DNA from 3 places in the Paenibacillus sp. Y280 genome. Region 3 is predicted to be linked to each of the others. Evidence: predicted binding sites of a transcription regulator. Region 3 holds the regulator's gene; each other region holds the start of a gene.
The links. The regulator LexA, encoded in region 3, represses DNA repair genes until DNA is damaged. The targets are predictions, from matches to a motif close to CGAACATATGTTCG.
Positions count from the first base shown of each region.

Region 1: the regulator LexA is predicted to act here: its motif matches at 2,672-2,685, upstream of AC1TPC_RS17120 (YolD-like family protein).
Region 2: the regulator LexA is predicted to act here: its motif matches at 3,927-3,940, upstream of AC1TPC_RS11280 (YolD-like family protein).

Region 1 covers NZ_JBXCIW010000013.1:3,800-9,388, forward strand. The annotation lists one part of gene AC1TPC_RS17105 (IS3 family transposase) at 1-705, opposite strand, end outside; one part of gene AC1TPC_RS17105 (IS3 family transposase) at 705-951, opposite strand; gene AC1TPC_RS17110 (restriction endonuclease) at 1,550-1,837, shown strand; gene AC1TPC_RS17115 (hypothetical protein) at 2,109-2,573, shown strand; gene AC1TPC_RS17120 (YolD-like family protein) at 2,725-3,183, shown strand; gene AC1TPC_RS17125 (hypothetical protein) at 3,410-3,649, shown strand; gene AC1TPC_RS17130 (hypothetical protein) at 4,358-4,708, opposite strand; gene AC1TPC_RS17135 (helix-turn-helix domain-containing protein) at 4,859-5,206, shown strand; gene AC1TPC_RS17140 (AbrB/MazE/SpoVT family DNA-binding domain-containing protein) at 5,346-5,588, shown strand.
Region 2 covers NZ_JBXCIW010000007.1:52,661-58,249, reverse strand. The annotation lists gene AC1TPC_RS11295 (anti-sigma factor) at 1-634, opposite strand, end outside; gene AC1TPC_RS11290 (RNA polymerase sigma factor) at 631-1,179, opposite strand; gene AC1TPC_RS11285 (DNA internalization-related competence protein ComEC/Rec2) at 1,556-3,451, opposite strand; gene AC1TPC_RS11280 (YolD-like family protein) at 3,979-4,317, shown strand; gene AC1TPC_RS11275 (hypothetical protein) at 4,307-4,513, shown strand; gene AC1TPC_RS11270 (hypothetical protein) at 4,613-4,906, shown strand; gene AC1TPC_RS11265 (M23 family metallopeptidase) at 5,073-5,589, opposite strand, start outside.
Region 3 covers NZ_JBXCIW010000003.1:147,742-153,330, reverse strand. The annotation lists gene AC1TPC_RS05250 (efflux RND transporter periplasmic adaptor subunit) at 1-153, opposite strand, end outside; gene AC1TPC_RS05245 (ABC transporter permease) at 180-1,538, opposite strand; gene AC1TPC_RS05240 (ABC transporter ATP-binding protein) at 1,525-2,247, opposite strand; gene yneA (cell division suppressor protein YneA) at 2,413-2,787, opposite strand; gene lexA (transcriptional repressor LexA) at 2,946-3,566, shown strand; gene AC1TPC_RS05225 (hypothetical protein) at 3,993-4,247, opposite strand; gene glnA (type I glutamate--ammonia ligase) at 4,502-5,589, opposite strand, start outside.

The sequences.
Region 1 (5,589 bases), on a different contig from region 3:
AGGTGGCTTCTGCGACAGCATTGTCATAAGGGCAGCCTTTCCTGCTAAGAGAGCGTTTGACGTTAAACGTGGCTAGCGCTTCTGAAATGAGCTTGTTGTCAAATTCTTTCCCTCGGTCTGTATGAAACATTTTTACACGATCTAGACGGACGGAGAGGCTAGCGATTGCTCTGTACACCAGTTCGGCTGTCTTTTCAGGTCCGCTGCTAAAGCCAATCATTTCGCGGTTAAAGAGGTCAACAAACAAACACACGTAGTGCCATTTGCCTGCCACTCTTACGTAGGTCAGATCACTGACTACAACAGCAAAAGGCTCATCTTGCTTGAACACTCGTCCCAACTTATTCTTTACCTTAGACTCGTTCACATCACTTTTAAAAGGCTTGTATTGCGCCACCGTGTAGGTTGAAACCAGTCCGTGTTTGTTCATGATACGGGCGATTTTACGCCGTGAGATTTGATATTCTTTTTTTTGTAGTTCGAATTTTATTTTTCGCGTACCATAGTTATTTCGACTAGCTGTAAAGATATCCACAACCGCCTGTTCATGTTTCTGCTCTTCTTCATTCTCTGCAGGTTCTGGCTTATAGTAATAGGTGCTTCGAGGCAATTGCAGGACTTCGCACATTGCTGATACCGAGTACTTGTGAGTGTTCTGACGGATCACATTTACTTTCGTCCCATGATCAGAGCGGCTTGCTTTAAAATGTCGTTCTCCATCTTAAGACGTTGATTTTCTTTGCGTAAAGCAAGAAGTTCGTTCTCCTCATCTGTACGATTATCTTTTTCTTTGAATGAGCCTGTATTCTGACCTTGTGCAATCCAACGTTCAAAAGCAGAAGCATTCAGATCATATTCTCTAACGATGCTCGCCCTGGATTTTCCACTCTCGTAAAGCTGGACCATTTGCTTCTTAAACTCAGGTGTAAATGTACGTCGTGGCTTTGGCATAGTAGATTCGCTCCTTTATCTGTTCCCTTCATTCTACTAGCCCTTATTTTTTCTGTCTAACTAAGTGTAGACGATCCATTTTCTTATGAGTATGAGAGTGTCTGGAAAGCCTATGAAACGAACAACCTCTATTCCGTTTCGACAAACCATGGTAAGATTTAACTATTAATTCATTGGGTAGTAGATCGAATGTCCTAATCCTATTTAATGAAGTATAAAGTTGAAATGGAGGTTTCTTTTGTGATTGGTTACATAGTATTCGCACTAATTATCGGCTTATGTGTGGTAGCTGTTGTTGGGTTTATATTCAAAGATAAAACGAAAATAGGAGTATTAGTCAGCCTATTGAAGAGAATTACGACCTAAAAGCAATTGATATTACAGATATTGATAAGATGGAAGACGGCTCTGAGTTTGAAATGTAACTATACCGGCTTCTGATTGAGTTGGGCTAATCAGGAGTGTATAAGACAACAAACAGGAGAGGTTTTGGAGCAGATGTTGTATTTACTGATCGAGAGGGTATAAGGAATGTGGTAAGGCTAAGCGTTGCTCTGATCCTGTTGGTATTAGCGCTGTGCAGGAAGTATTTTCTTGTATGCGTTATTACAAAGCTAAGAAGGCTATTGTGATTGCAACAGCCAAATTCACAGAGCAATGTGAAACCTTAGCAGGAGTCAATCATGTGAAGCTGCTTGATAGAGCTGATTTGATAAAAATTATTGAAGCGTATAAGGAAGACGATATACGAACGGCTAAGGATATGATTGAAGTAGAGCCAAGGATGAACTTGGAGTCATGGAGCGAAGCTAACAGCACTGTGCTGCACGAGATTAGAAAGGACTATAAGGCAGAGAAGTATGTGAAGTCTGTTATGGGAAAGTAACAAATACTTTATAGAAAGTTTGAATTTAACAGAGGGATATTATACAGAGGAGTTTGATCTGGATTTTAAGCTTTTTAAGTTGCTTCTTCAAATCCTAATTTTTAATTTAGCAGGAAGATAAATTGTTTTACTAACTGATAAGCATAGAATAGGGGAGTTTCATATTAAGGTCACTTTCGATACAAATATAATAATTGATCTTCTTGAGAAAAGAGAAAATGAAATCTACGCAAGAAAAATTAAAGAACTTCATGATACAGGTAATATTGAATTGAATATGGCAGCTACTTCAGCCAGTGAAAAACAAAAAGATGGAATAGAAATAAACGATCTAGATAGTTTTATGCAGACCATCAATAAGATTGGTTTTGAAAATGTTACATTGCTGAATCCATTGTTTTATTGGGATATTTCTTTTTGGAATCACTGTATATGGGCTTCCGAAGATTCGGCTAACTTAGAAAAGTCCATTTTTGAGATTCTGTTTCCAACAACGCCGTATAAGATTTCGGAATATCGGAGTTTGAATGGTATATCTGAACAAATTACACCAATTGAATGGAAAAATAAATTATTTGATGCTCAAATATTATGGTGTCATATTCATTATGATGGAGATATTTTCGTAACAGGAGACAAGAACTTTCATAAACAAACAAAGAAGCCACGACTAATTGGTCTTGGTGCTAAAAAAATTATGTATCCCAAAGAAGCCTGTGAGTACTTGTTATCCTAGAAGCAATGGTTGAAAAGTAAAGGGAAGTTTAATAGATGGTAAATGATGTACCCTACCCTTAAAAAGTACATCGAAAGTCACTTCTTGACCGTTGAAATAGAACATTTGTTCACATGTAATAGTAGCATTAAAAATGTGGGACGGTGTTCGAATGGCGACAGGATCACGTAAAAAGCTTGAGGGAAATGGAATGTGGGAAAGTAGCCGTATGATGTTGCCTGAGCATAAAATAGCTATTAATGAATGGAGTCGTGACATTCAAAAGCTCCAACGTATTTATCTTGATGAGCAGGAGTGGGAGGATATTTCTCGTGTAATTATCGAGTCTATGGAGCTGCGAAGGGAAATCAGTCTTAAAATGTATCATGAGTTCGAAGAACTTGTGGTAATTGGTATAGTGGATCGTGTTGACCAGTTGAAGGGAAGCTTTATGGTTGAAGGAGAATGGTTTGCTATTAGAGACATCGAGGGTGCTACCGTTGATAAGCAACTGAAGCACTTATTAAGCCGGAATAAAGGCTACCTAAGAACCAGTTGTTCTGCATTAGAATCGCAAGGTAGGGGAGTGCAGGAATCGAACCTACACCAGTGGCACACTAAATGTGATTGATTCGCATATTTCTAGGGCTTTGCTGACTACTTCAAAATTGATCCAGCAAAAGCAAGGAGAGCTATTTAAAGTAGCAATTGCGTTACCTGATAATGACGGTCATAGAAAGGTCATAAGTCAGATTCGGACTGTATTGGAGAGACTAGAGATTGTTGTGATCTGGGTGAGTATAGATCGTGTTGAAGTGGAATTTTTAAAGTTATACTAGTTGGAGGTGAAGCCAATTATGGAGGTATTATTAACTTATCACACTAAACAACGGATCGCTGAACAAAAGATGAATGAAAGACAAATTATCGAAGAGATCAAGATAATGCCGCCTGTTAAAAGTCGAATGCGTTGGATACTGAAAAGTGGAGATATAGCAATCGTTGCTCCGACAGGCCCTAATAAACGAACTGTTATTACAATTATCTCAATAAAGAAATATAAGTCAGGTACAAATAAAGGTGCAAGAACTTTTTAAGAAACCGCATAAGCCGATACATATAGAATAAAAATGGGTTGCAGTTTTCTATATAAGTATCTATATAGGTATGTGTGTAATGCTGCCAATCATAGTATTAAACATGAAAAGAAGACAGCTGTTGTAGCTGCCTTCTTTTGTTTATGTATGATAAGATCACTTACTTGTTGATTTTGCTAATTAAAATTCATTAACTCCCTTGTCGAATACTTTCTTCGTCAATTTCTTTCTGTATTTCTTCATTTTCTATTTCCATTTGCGCATAAATTCTATCTCGTTCTAATTCTGGAAAGCACTTATGGTAAAATCTGTAACTCGCTTCGTAAAAGTTTTTCATTTCCTTAAAATGATGAGCGTAGAGTTCATACGAAGTTTCAACAATCTTTTGATAAGAGCTGTGTGAAATTAACCATTGAATAGATAAGTTTGCATCAGGACAAATATTTAAATATAGCTCAGGTGCGAGGTTTTCTTTTCTAAACTTATAGCAAAAAATTTCTTCATTTGACTTAAGACCTCCATACTTGCTTTTAAATTGCTCTATTAGTATTTTTTATCGTTTAACTTCTGATTTAATTGACATATTTCACCTCATGAAAAATTTGATAATAGAAGTCTTTATTCATGGATTATTCATTTACTAACTTACTTATGATTGATCGTTCTCTACAAGGCAGAAATGCTATTTCGCAGAATCCTAATTTCAACTTAGTGGTGTGACTGTGAGGTCTTAATAATTTTAAAATCAGTGTATAATTCGTTCTCATGCCCATGTTGTTTCGTAAAATTACAGAAATACTCGTAATATGAAAGCATATCATTGTAATTTTGCTCATACAGCTCAAGGGGAGTCTTAGCTAATTTATCACTTGAGCTATGTAGGATTAACCATTGAATAGATGGTTTCGTATCAGGACATATGGACAAATAATTCACAGGATCAAGATTATCTGCTTCAGTGTATCTATAGGAGTTAAGATAACCGATAGATTTCATGTCGCGATAATATTTTTTGAAATCTTCAATTATAGCTTGTTTTTTTTCTGGAAATATTGCCAAAGCGTTCAGCCCCTTTATTCAACTAAGTACAATTTATTAATATTATATCACATTTGTTCCTATGTAGAACATTTGTGATTTTATGATCTAAAATTCAGTGTTAGAGATGGCATCAATTTACTACACTCATTATGAGGTAGGTGTTGATGAATGAATAACCCTGAAACGCTTTTAAAGCTAGTTGGAAGTCGAATAAGAGAAGTCAGAAAGTTGTCCGGCTTATCGCAAGAAGCATTAGGAGAGAAAGCCGGTCTTTCATATTCATATATAGGTAGAATGGAAAATGGACATAAGAATATTTCTTTGTTGAATCTCGCTAAGATAGCAAATGTCCTTAACGTTAGTGTTCATGAATTTTTTTCGAATGTATCAGATTATGAAACATTATCTGAAAATGATAAATTAAAAAAGGAAATTTATCTGTTGCTTAATGAGCAGGATGGTGACGCACTACTACTTGCTAAAAATATCCTTAAGGAATTGTTTAAACATAAATAGCAAGAAAATTAGATCGACTGTAGTCGGTCTTTTTTTGTTTACATAGTGATTGAAAGGAAATGGGGCATTTGTCTAGAATGGTTACGATAGTAGAACTCAGTTAAGACTTTAAATAAACATGTTAAGGAGTTGGTTGGATATGAACATCTCTACTATTAAAGAGATTGGTACTGAACTTGTCTGTGTCTTGCCACAGGACATTGTTGAGAAGCGGGGTGTTAAAGCTGGGGATCAGTATAGAGTCAGCTTGAATGAGGAAGGTAATATCGTTCTAAGCCTTCTAAACGCTCCAGATGCAAATATAAGACCAGAAGTGGTAAAGGTTGCTAAACAGATTATGGATAGGTTTAACGAGACGTTAAAGAGCTTGAAGGGGAGCTAGG
Region 2 (5,589 bases), on a different contig from region 3:
CCGAGTTTCCAGCGGATGTTGAACGTTGCCCTTTTAATTCATTTTGAAACTGGTTGATCGATTCCTCTTCCTGAATACCCTGTTTCTTTATTGCTTCCGTGCTTACATCCGATGATGCTGCCTTGTCTTCGGTTTTTGCTTTTAAAGAAAGCTCTTGAGGCGCTTCGCCCGCCATATCGGCCGCAGCGTTACTCGATTCATTAGCAACTAATTGAGAAGCACTGCTTAAGTCTGGCGCTGATCCAGGCTTATACGTAACAAGAAACAGCCCTGCGACGATTCCCGCTGCGATTACGCCGCTCATGATGCGAATGGACGGCCAACGTCGTTCGTGCTTCGCACGGCGAGGCAGTGATTCTATTGATTTTACGGCAGGAACCGGCTCAGCATTAGGCTCAGACTGTCCAAAGAGCTCAAGACGCTCCAATTGCGGCATAATGGCATCAACTAAGCTGTAGCTCGGTATAACTTTGGGTAAACTGGTAAGCTCGGCGGATAACAGCTGTAGCCGCTCGAACATAGCTGCACAGTCCGGACACTGTCTAGTATGGCTCATCAAGACTTCTTTCTCGCTTTCATCGAGATCGTCGTCTAGCTGTCTTTGCATTAATTCCATCACCTCTTGACAATTCATCCCCGGACACCACCTTTCTGATAATCATGGAGTAACGACTGCAGCTGTTGCCTAGCTCTGAACAAATAAGATTTTACTGTGTTAAGCGGCAGATCAAGCGAATCTGCAATTTCATTGTAAGAGAAATCCTGTAAATACCGAAGGACGACAACCGCACGATGATGCTCAGGAAGCTTGTCGATAGCGGCTTGAATGTCTTTAACAGCATAAGCCGACATTACCTCGTCCTCCACATTCTGTTTCTCGTGGAATACCATGTCATGCTCATCTATTGAGACGGTCGGTTTATTTCTCCGAAACTTATCAATGCAAATGTTTGTTACAATACGTTGAATCCACGTTTTAAACTGCGCTTTTTCCTCGTACGAGCCTATTTTCGTGTAGATGCGAATGAGCGCTTCCTGCGCTGCATCGAGGGCATCCTGTTCGTTATTTAATATATAATAGGCTGTCCGATAAACATGCGTTTCAATCTCTCGCAATAGAGTAATTAAAGCGTCGCGATCTCCCGACTGAGCGGCTCTTATAAGCTCCGGCTCCACCACGAAGGATCCCCCTCTCTTGCAACCATTCTGACGAACTGGTTGCGGTAAAAGTTGCAGATTAGTCAGAAAAATGACTATATTTTTTTTAGTAACAATTGCCATTGGAAACCATTGTCCCCTGGTGGGACCGAATACGATTCGTTTTGCTAGTAAACATCTATTGAATAAAAAAAGCATGTTCTTCGTTTAAGAAGAAATAAAAACGAAATAAACTCCACATCAAAGGATACCAAATTTCTAGTACCTCGTATATAGAAACTGATCGAATACCACGTTTAGGCAGAAGTCCTTTGATCTATTTCTTATAAACCTATTCCAAAAGCACCTATACGGACGAATTAAAATCCATTAAAGCATCTAGATTTTTTCTGTTGAATTAATGCTTTTTGTACATATACAATCCTTTGTCCGTTATGGTGAAACGAATCTCGCCGTCCTTGTCCGTCCGCCAAATAGCCGTGCCTGCATCTGCAAGTCTGGACAGAACGTCAGGATGCGGATGTCCATAGCTATTAAATGCCCCTACTGATGTTACGGAACCTTCAGGTCTCCAATAATCCAACCACTCCTTGCTCGTCGAAAAACGACTGCCATGATGGGCAGCCTTCATAATCGAGATTGAGGGCCGCTCGGCAGCCAAATTAATGCTCTTCTGTTCATTACGAATAATTGTGCGCTCCGTTACGGAATTTATATCGCCAGAGAATAAGAAGGTCGAATGGTATAAGCGTACGGTCATTACTAGACTGCTCTCATTCTGCTCCTCAAGCGGTTGAACTTCAGAATCTGTATTCGCCAGCGGCCACAAAACGTTGATCGTAGTTTCGTGATCGAGCTGATATTCCAAGCCAGCATTCACGCCATACATCGGTATTTGCAGCGCCAGCGCCTTCCTAAGCAGCTTCTGCGCATCATCCGCTTCCTTAACGGTACCGTTCCACCATATGCTGCGAACGGGAATGGTGTCCAAAACCGCTTGTAAGCCGCGGATATGATCGCTGTCCAAATGCGAGATGACGAGAATATCGATCTCCCTTACGCCTCTTTTCATTAATAGAGGGACAAGCAGCTTCTGACCAATCTCAAATGGGTCGCTGCGCTCCCTCCATTCCTCGCCCTCCTTGCGAAAGGATAACGTCCCCCCGCCATCGATCAAAATTTGTTTACCGCTAGCCGTTCGGATATGTATGGCATCGCCTTGTCCGACATCAATAAAGCTTACGGAAGCATTATGGTTGAATGCATCCGGCTTATACGCATAGACGAGCAGACTAAATGCAAGGAACATAAGGGAAAATAATGCTGTCTTAACCCCTCTATTATTAGGTGAAGGCGTCCTGTATGCAGAAACACCACCAATCGGCGCTGTTTCTTCAAATGCCGCAGCTGCATCGGCACGCGAATCAGCAAATATCCCTGTCCAAACGCTGACGACATGAAATAAAGCGCCAAGCAGCAGCAGCCAAGCCGCTACCCACCAGAGCGGCGGGGTAGCCCAAATCGTTCGAAGCGAATCGACCCCAGATAACCGCTCGACAAGCGCAAACGTCCAATCATTCGCATATTGCGAGGCATAGGCGAGCAGTTTGCCTCCTGCCTCCCAAGGAATCCCTAACAAGAGCGTGGCAGCTCCAAGCGGCATAACAATAAAGCTTATAAACGGAACGAGCACAAAATTAGCTATCATTGATAAAGCGTGAAATTGATTGAAATAATAGATCGTGAGCGGAAAGGAAACGAGCTGGGCAACGAGAGTAACAGCAGCCAAATCCAGCAGCGACTTCCCCCTTTGCCATTGCGGCATCGCATGACGTATCGGCTTTACGCCAACGATCAAGCCGATCGTCACAATAAACGATAGTTGAAAGCTTACATTTTCGAGTAAAAATGGATCGAACACAAGCATAAGCACTGCGGCGGCAGCGAGCAGATGCAGGCCGTCCTTCAGCTTTCCGATGCGCGCAGCAAGCAATGCCAAGACCGACATAAGACCGGCTCTAATGACGGAAGGGGAAGCGCCTGCAAGCAGCACATACAGGGGAACGGAAAGCATGAGAATGAGCAGCATTCTCTCGCGGCTTATCCGTGCCGCCCGAAGCAAGCCGCCGAGCGCGTAAATAAAAACCGCGACGTGAAGGCCCGAAATTGCAAGTATATGCGTAAGGCCAAGCCGCGAAAACTGCTGGAACTGCTCGGGGTCGAGGTCCTCGCGGATTCCGAGGACGAGACCTTTCATGTACCCGGACTGCGCGGACGGGTACAGCACGTCCATATAGGATTGATTTTCTAAGCTTAATCAAAATATCTATTCAGCCCTTTATTTTTCTAGAATTCCTTTGTGCTATATGTCTAAGCAATTGAGTATAATCTAGGCGTTTTAATGCGATTATAACGCGTTATGTGGGAAAGATGTGGGTGTGGGTATATTGTTACACATATTTCCCACAGATCAGTCACCAATACCTTTGCTTAGTTTAATGCCGTCATGTATCCCACGGATAATCATACTCACGTGATCCTCGATCATTATATCCAACGTGATGCATACGTCTTCTGGAAGGCCGCTCGATTTTTTTAAGCTTCATTATAATAGCTCCCGAATCTGAGCTTAGGTGTCCACTTCATTTATAGCCTTGTAACATACTTTACTCTCACTTAATTGCTGGCTGTAGACATTTCATTAGCATGGCTTGTTGGGGTTTAACCCCAGCAGGCTTTTTATTTTCCATGTATACCCGCTTGATAAAAGAACGTACGTTCGCATATAATATGAACATCAATTATAAGGACGGTGTTCTTATGAATGCTGGATCACGTAAGAAACTTGAAGGTAACGGCATGTGGGAAAGTAGCCGGATGATGTTGCCTGAACATAAGGTCGCATTAAATGACTGGGATAAAGAAAGCCAAAAACGTACGCGGATCCAACTTGACGAACAAGAATGGGAAGACGTTTCACGAGCTGTAGCGGAATCGATGCAGCGGAGAGAGCCAATCAAGCTTAAGATGTTTCATGAATCCGAGGAACTTGAGGTTAACGGCATCGTTGATCGAGTGGATCAGTTAAAAGGCCGCTTCATGGTAGACGGCGAATGGTTTGCTATTCAGGATATCGAGGGTGCCCAGCTTGAGCATTGATCGACAAAAGCTAATCGAACACCTGGAGCTAAATGCCGAGGATTTACGCCTGAAGATTGAGAGGTTTGACGAAGCGAAAGGAATCGACAGCGGGATGATCCTTATGTGGCTTGCGAAGAAAATTATGCTGACTCACTTACTTGATGATTTGTATAATGGAAAATTTGATGAAGAAAAGGTGCTTAGCGAATCTTAAACTCGCAAGCGGCTTTCAAATTTATAGACAATTTGTCGAGTATAATAAATCAGATTCGGGTAACTATAATTCAGAAACTAGTTTAAGGAGGAATTGATTATGGAAACACAAGTAAATAATAACCTCTCACCTGAATTATTGGCTAATGATTTCAAAGGAATGACGGCTCCAATTAATAACATTCCTAGCGGATCCTCTTTACACGCAGTATTGTCCGCAACAAAAGGGTGTATAGTCAACTATACATTTGTAGGTGACCAAGAAAAAATGTTTATAAATAAAGTTGTGCCGCAGGATAACCTTGGAAGTGAAATATGGGTATATGTCTTCAATGACAGTGGTGTTCTAGCATCCGCAACAGTAACTGCGTGGGAGCTACCTTACTTCGGTTAAAACCAAGCCGCTTAGCGAATCTTAAACTCGCAAGCGGCTTCTTCTTTATAAAAGCAAAAAGAGCCGCAGGCGTTCTTCGCCATGCGACTCTTTGACCGATGCTTTCGGATTTGTAATTAATATACAACAATCCACTATTTTTGACAATACAGAACAGAAGTTTGATTTACTGCTCCTTCTGGCCGCTCACCTTGCGCAGCTCATTAGCCAGGCGGTTATATTCCTTCCGTGATGCCGCATTTTCAACTACCCCATACCCAGCCTTCAAAAATTCGATGATCTTATTTGCATCTGCAACTTTCATCATTGGCTCTTTCTCCTTTGACGGCACCTTAATCGGCTCCGCGACTTTATAATAATCCTGCAAATATTTCGTTGGCTCAACGACTCCCGCCTCCGTGGCCGTCCAGCCGAACGACGGCGTGGCAGCCTTGCGAATCTCATAATGTAAATGGTTGCCCGTGCTAGCGCCCGTGGTGCCTTGCCTGCCGATCATCTGCCCGCGTTCTACCGTTTCTCCTACCTTAACGACAGCAGCGCTGAGATGGGCATACAGGTGCAGATAACCCTTGTTGTCCTTGATCGCTACGACAATACCCATCTCTGCAGGTATGCCGCTGCCGGCTACGCCTTGTTTGGCATGCGTGACTGTGCCGGCTACGAAGGCGTAAAGCGGGCCATTA
Region 3 (5,589 bases):
CGCAATCGACTCTTTCGTCACTTGAAACGTAATCGGCTGCGAGTCTGTTGCCATTAGGTCTGCGGGCCTTGATGGATTTCCAATTCTATATAATACAAAGCTGATGCCGATAATAATAAGACCAATTATTGCCCACTTTATTTTCTTCTTCATCTTTATGCTCCTTCTTCAACTTTAAATTAATCTCGTCTTATCGCTGTCAGAGCATCTGTACGTGATGCGCTAATAGCTGGATAAATTCCTGAAAATATGCCAGTGGCAAGCGCGAATGCCATACCGATTGGAATCGTTAATAAAGGAACAAATATAATGACCGAATCCTGTTCGCCGGATAAGTTCGTAATCAGACCATTAATACCCCATACGATCCAGTATGAAAATAATACGCCAAGCAATCCGCCAAGCAGACCCAGCAACGCTGCTTCTACAATAAACATATTTCGAATTTGGCTAAGGTTAGCGCCAAGCACCTTCATGATGCCAATTTGTCTTCGCCTTTGATAGGTAGACATCGTCATAGCTACGACAATTGAAATAGAAGCGATAATGAGAATAAAAACACCGATGCCAAGTGCGGCTGCTTTTATAATTTTAAATTCATTCGCAAGCCGTTCCTTTTGAAATAAATTAGTTTGCGTTGACACGACAAGCTTTTGAAGCTGTCGCTCTACTTGCTCGATTTTGGATTGATTATCGACCTTCACGATAATCGAATTATAGGATTCCTGCTGATCGCCAGGCAGCTTAAGCTCTTTCTTAAGGAGCGCTGCCGTCTCAATCGATATGTAGCCCTTCTTGTCGTACATAATCTGATCATCCTTGAGACCGCTTGGTTTTTTCAGGACGCCGACAACACGCAGCGGCCTGCTTAGAACCTGACCTTCAGACGAATAATAGCGAAACTGTATTTGCTTCTGATATAAAACGGTTGGAATACTGTTTAAGCTTTGATATTGCTCGAACACTGCATCATCATATGGATTCGTGTTTAGCTGCTCTTGTATATTTTGTTTGGTTATATCATCGATCAGACCCATAGTAGCGCCATAGTTAAGCACAATCATGTCCTCAAGATTAGATGGCCCGCCTTGCATGAATTCATTTCCGAAAGCTGTAAGCATCTCCAAATCCGTACCGATCAATTGGGTTTGATTTTGTGAAGCAAGCCCATCTAAAGTCGTCAGCTCCATATATTCAAGCTGCTGAAAAGGAGCTGCTGCCGTCACATGCTTGATTTTCTTCATAATATCAAGCTTTTGCTGCGTCAATTTCCCTTGTTTCAGCGATTCGCTTTCACTTTCATTTGCAGGGGTTTTGCTGCCAGCTCCAGCACCTGTATTTGCTGTTACCGTAATCTCATCCATTTTTAAATAGCTGTTCATCTGCTGCTCGACATAAATTTGCGCAGATTCGCCTATACTCATAGCTACAATTATGGCAGCACAGCCAATCGAAATACCTGCCGCACAAAGTGCCGTTACGACCTTCCTGCGCTTGACTTGATCCCAAGATAATCGTGTAATATCACTTATTCTCAATTTGCGTTCCCCCCGCAAGCAATCTTTCTTGAGCGGCTTCCTGCTCCGTCACGAGGTAACCATCCCGCAGCGTAATAATTTTTTCCGTTTGGGCTGCAACCTCACGTTCATGTGTAACGATGATAAAAGTCGTATCCATCGATTTGTTCAAATGCTTCAAAATCATAATAATTTCTTCTTCTGTTTTTGTATCCAAATTACCAGTAGGCTCGTCCGCAAAAATGACCGATGGCTCAGTGATCAATGACCGGGCTATACTGACACGCTGCTGCTGTCCTCCTGAGAGCTGTGATGGAAATAATTCCGCTTTATCCGGAATTCCCACCTGTTCAAGCAAAGCAAGCGCTTTTTTCTTCCTTATAGAAGGATGAATCGATTGAAACACGAGCGGCAGCTCGACGTTTTCTCGAACGGTCAAATTGGCAATCAGCTCATACGCTTGAAAAATAAACCCGATATGCTTTCGTCTAAACTCAGCCAACCGATTTTCGTTCATCGTAACGATATTGTGGTCTGCAATAAAGATTTGCCCCTCTGTAGGCTTCATTAAGCCGGCCATTAAGTTCAGCAGCGTAGATTTGCCAGAGCCGGAGCTTCCTAACAGCGCAATCATTTCTCCCTTATGTACATCAAAGCTAATATGCTGCAGTACAGCAGTCGCTTCGTTCCCATTCATGAAGGAATGGGATAGCTCTTCAACACGTAACAATTCAGCCTCTCCTTTCAATCCCCTTCAATAGACGAACTTACCTAGGGAAAACCCTGCAGTTCACACAAAAAAACTTTCTAAAAGAAGTAGATTCCATTGATCTACTTGATTCAGAAAGCTATGTATATGATGAAACAATTCTATTAATTGTAAATGACTCTCAAATTAAATGCTAGGAATAATTAGCTTTTGCCCTGGCATAATTTCCGAGGATTGCAGGTTGTTGCGATCTTTAATCAAATAAATGACATATCGAATATCTTGCTTGCCATCGGTATATTGCTTAGCGATTTCCCAAAGTGTGTCACCCGAATGCACGATAACCATATTTTCTCCAGCTGTCGCTTCTGCTGGATAACTGCCGGAAGCAGCTGTTCCTATAAGCAGAAAGCTAGTAAATAAAAGTGCGAACACAGCTGAGCAGACTACAATCTTTGCTGCATGGCGCTTCATCAATCGTCTGATCAAATGGTTAAACACCGTTGTTTTAACTGTTTCTTGTTTGTGTATCGTTCTATTAAAACTTGAACTAGTTATCATTATTCAGCACCCCAAACGTTTGTTCTGTTTTTAGAATACACGAACAAACGTTTGGAGTCAACAAAAAAATACGAACTTCTGTACTTGAGAACTTATGTTTGTACGAACTCCGGTTCTATGTTATAATTTGCTACAAACCTACTAATGGAGTGATCACAGTGTCGAAGATTTCTAACCGACAACATTCTATTCTTGAATTTATTAAGAATGAAGTCCGGGAGAAAGGCTATCCACCTTCCGTTCGAGAAATCGGCGAAGCTGTTGGATTGTTATCCAGTTCAACCGTTCACGGTCATTTGGACCGCTTGGAGAAGAAAGGCCTAATTCGCCGGGATCCCACTAAACCACGTGCTATTGAAATTTTAGATCAAGAAGGTGTGGATGGCATGATCCCCCTTTCCGTTGCCAAAGTACCTATCGTTGGTAAAGTTACTGCGGGTGTGCCTATTACCGCAACAGAGAACATCGAAGAGTATTTCCCTCTTCCTTCACACTTTGTAGGTGACAGCAGCGTATTCATCTTGAATGTCATGGGCGAGAGTATGATCGAAGCCGGTATTCACGATGGAGATTACGTTATTGTTCGTCAGCAGCAAACAGCTAATAACGGAGAAATCGTTGTTGCAATGACTGAGGATGACGAAGCAACGGTCAAGACGTTCTACAAGGAGAAAAATCACATTCGCCTGCAGCCGGAAAATTCCACAATGCAGCCGATTTTACTCCAAAATGTAACCATTCTAGGCAAAGTCATCGGACTGTTCCGGGATATCCATTAAAGCAAGTAAACGTACATAAAGAAGAGGCTGATCCGATATGCGCAAGCATAGTCGACTCAGCCTCTTCTTTGCTATTTATTTTTATTGTGTATCTTTCGGCATTCGATTCATTTTTCTTCACAAATAATGTAATTTTTCCTCCCCACTCCTGCCTGCCCTATGACAAACACCCAATCAATGAGTGATTAGCCCGCATAACCTATAATGTATTCAACACGTAAGGAGGTGCACCTAAAAAATGTCCGGTTACGTTGGTGGAGCTTTTACAAACTTAGGTACAATTTTGGTCCTATTCATTTTATTGGTGATTATCGCATGCAGCTGCGGCTTCGGCGGCTACTAATTCAACCATTAAACTTCGCAAAAGACCCATACTATGGGTCTTTTTGTGTGGACTCATATTTTTATGGCGCACTATTCTAGATCTTATATGGCTCTCTTCCGAAGCTGGCCTACAGTCATTTTTGCTTTTGAAAGATGGACAAGCTGTTGTAGATTAAGCTGTGGATAATCATATAGCAGTCCTTCATAGACGACATGAAATTGACTGTAATTCAGAAAATCATCAGGTGTAACCAGCGTCGATGGACGGTTACAGACCGGAATCCCGCTTTTCCGCATCGTTTCTGCAACGAATTGTGAACAAAAGTAGGAATGGGCGGGCCGTAAATCCCACTCCATATACACCCCCACCAAACCAATCAAATTAGGATAAGTCATTTTGCGAACCGCGCGTATAGAATGCTCCCCCGATTACTAGTTTACTAGAAGGAACGCCTTTGCTTTTATAAAACTTAATTGATTTATCTACACTATATTGGGAAAAATACATCCGAAAATGAGATAGAAACAGAATGACCCGCATGAGAGACACCTTTGGAAAAGTGTCTTTCTTGCGGGTCATTATTAGGTTATGAACTTTAGGGATTCAGATCTTAGTAAAGAGTCAAGTATTGATCTCTTTCCCATTGGTGAACTTGTGTCCGGTACATATCCCACTCGATTTCTTTCAGTTCATAGAAATGGGCAAGCGCATGGTCGCCAAGCGCATCGCAAACGATGTCGCTTCTTAACATTTCGTCAAGAGCTTCCTTCAAATCAAGCGGCAAGCTTGGAATGCCTGCATCCTGACGCTCTTCCTCCGTCATGATGTAGATGTTGCGGTCTGTTGGAGCCGGCAACGGAAGCTTGTTCTGAATGCCATCAAGACCAGCTCTTAGCATAACAGCTAGTGCCAAATATGGGTTAGCAGCTGGATCTGGGTTGCGAACTTCGACGCGCGTGCTAAGACCGCGTGATGCTGGAATCCGAATCATTGGCGAGCGATTGCTTGCGGACCAAGCGACATAGCAAGGCGCTTCGTAGCCAGGTACAAGACGCTTATAGGAATTGATTGTTGGATTCGTGATAGCAGCCATAGCACGAGCATGAAGCAAGATACCTGCCATGTATTGACGAGCTACCGCACTAAGACCAAGCTTGTCCTTCTCATCGTAGAACATATTTGTGTCGCCTTGGAACAACGATTGGTGGCAATGCATTCCAGAACCATTTACGCCGAACAATGGTTTTGGCATAAACGATGCATGCAAGCCATGCTCGCGTGCAACCGTTTTAACTACCAGCTTAAACGTTTGAATTTGGTCAGCAGCTTTAATCGCATCTGCGTATTTAAAATCGATTTCATGCTGTCCAGGAGCTACCTCATGGTGAGAAGCTTCAATCTCGAAGCCCATCTCTTCAAGCGTAAGTACGATTTCACGACGGCAGTTTTCACCCATATCCATCGGTGCTAAGTCGAAATAGCCGCCCTGGTCATTTAGCTCAGTAGTCGGCTCACCGCGATCATCGGTTTTGAACAAGAAAAATTCCGGTTCAGGTCCAACATTCATTGCTGTGTAGCCCAGCTCTTCTGCTTCCTTCAAGGCACGCTTCAAAATACCGCGAGGATCTCCGGCAAACGGTGTTCCGTCTGGCATATAAATATCACAAATCAAACGGGCAACACGATCTTGTGTAACCC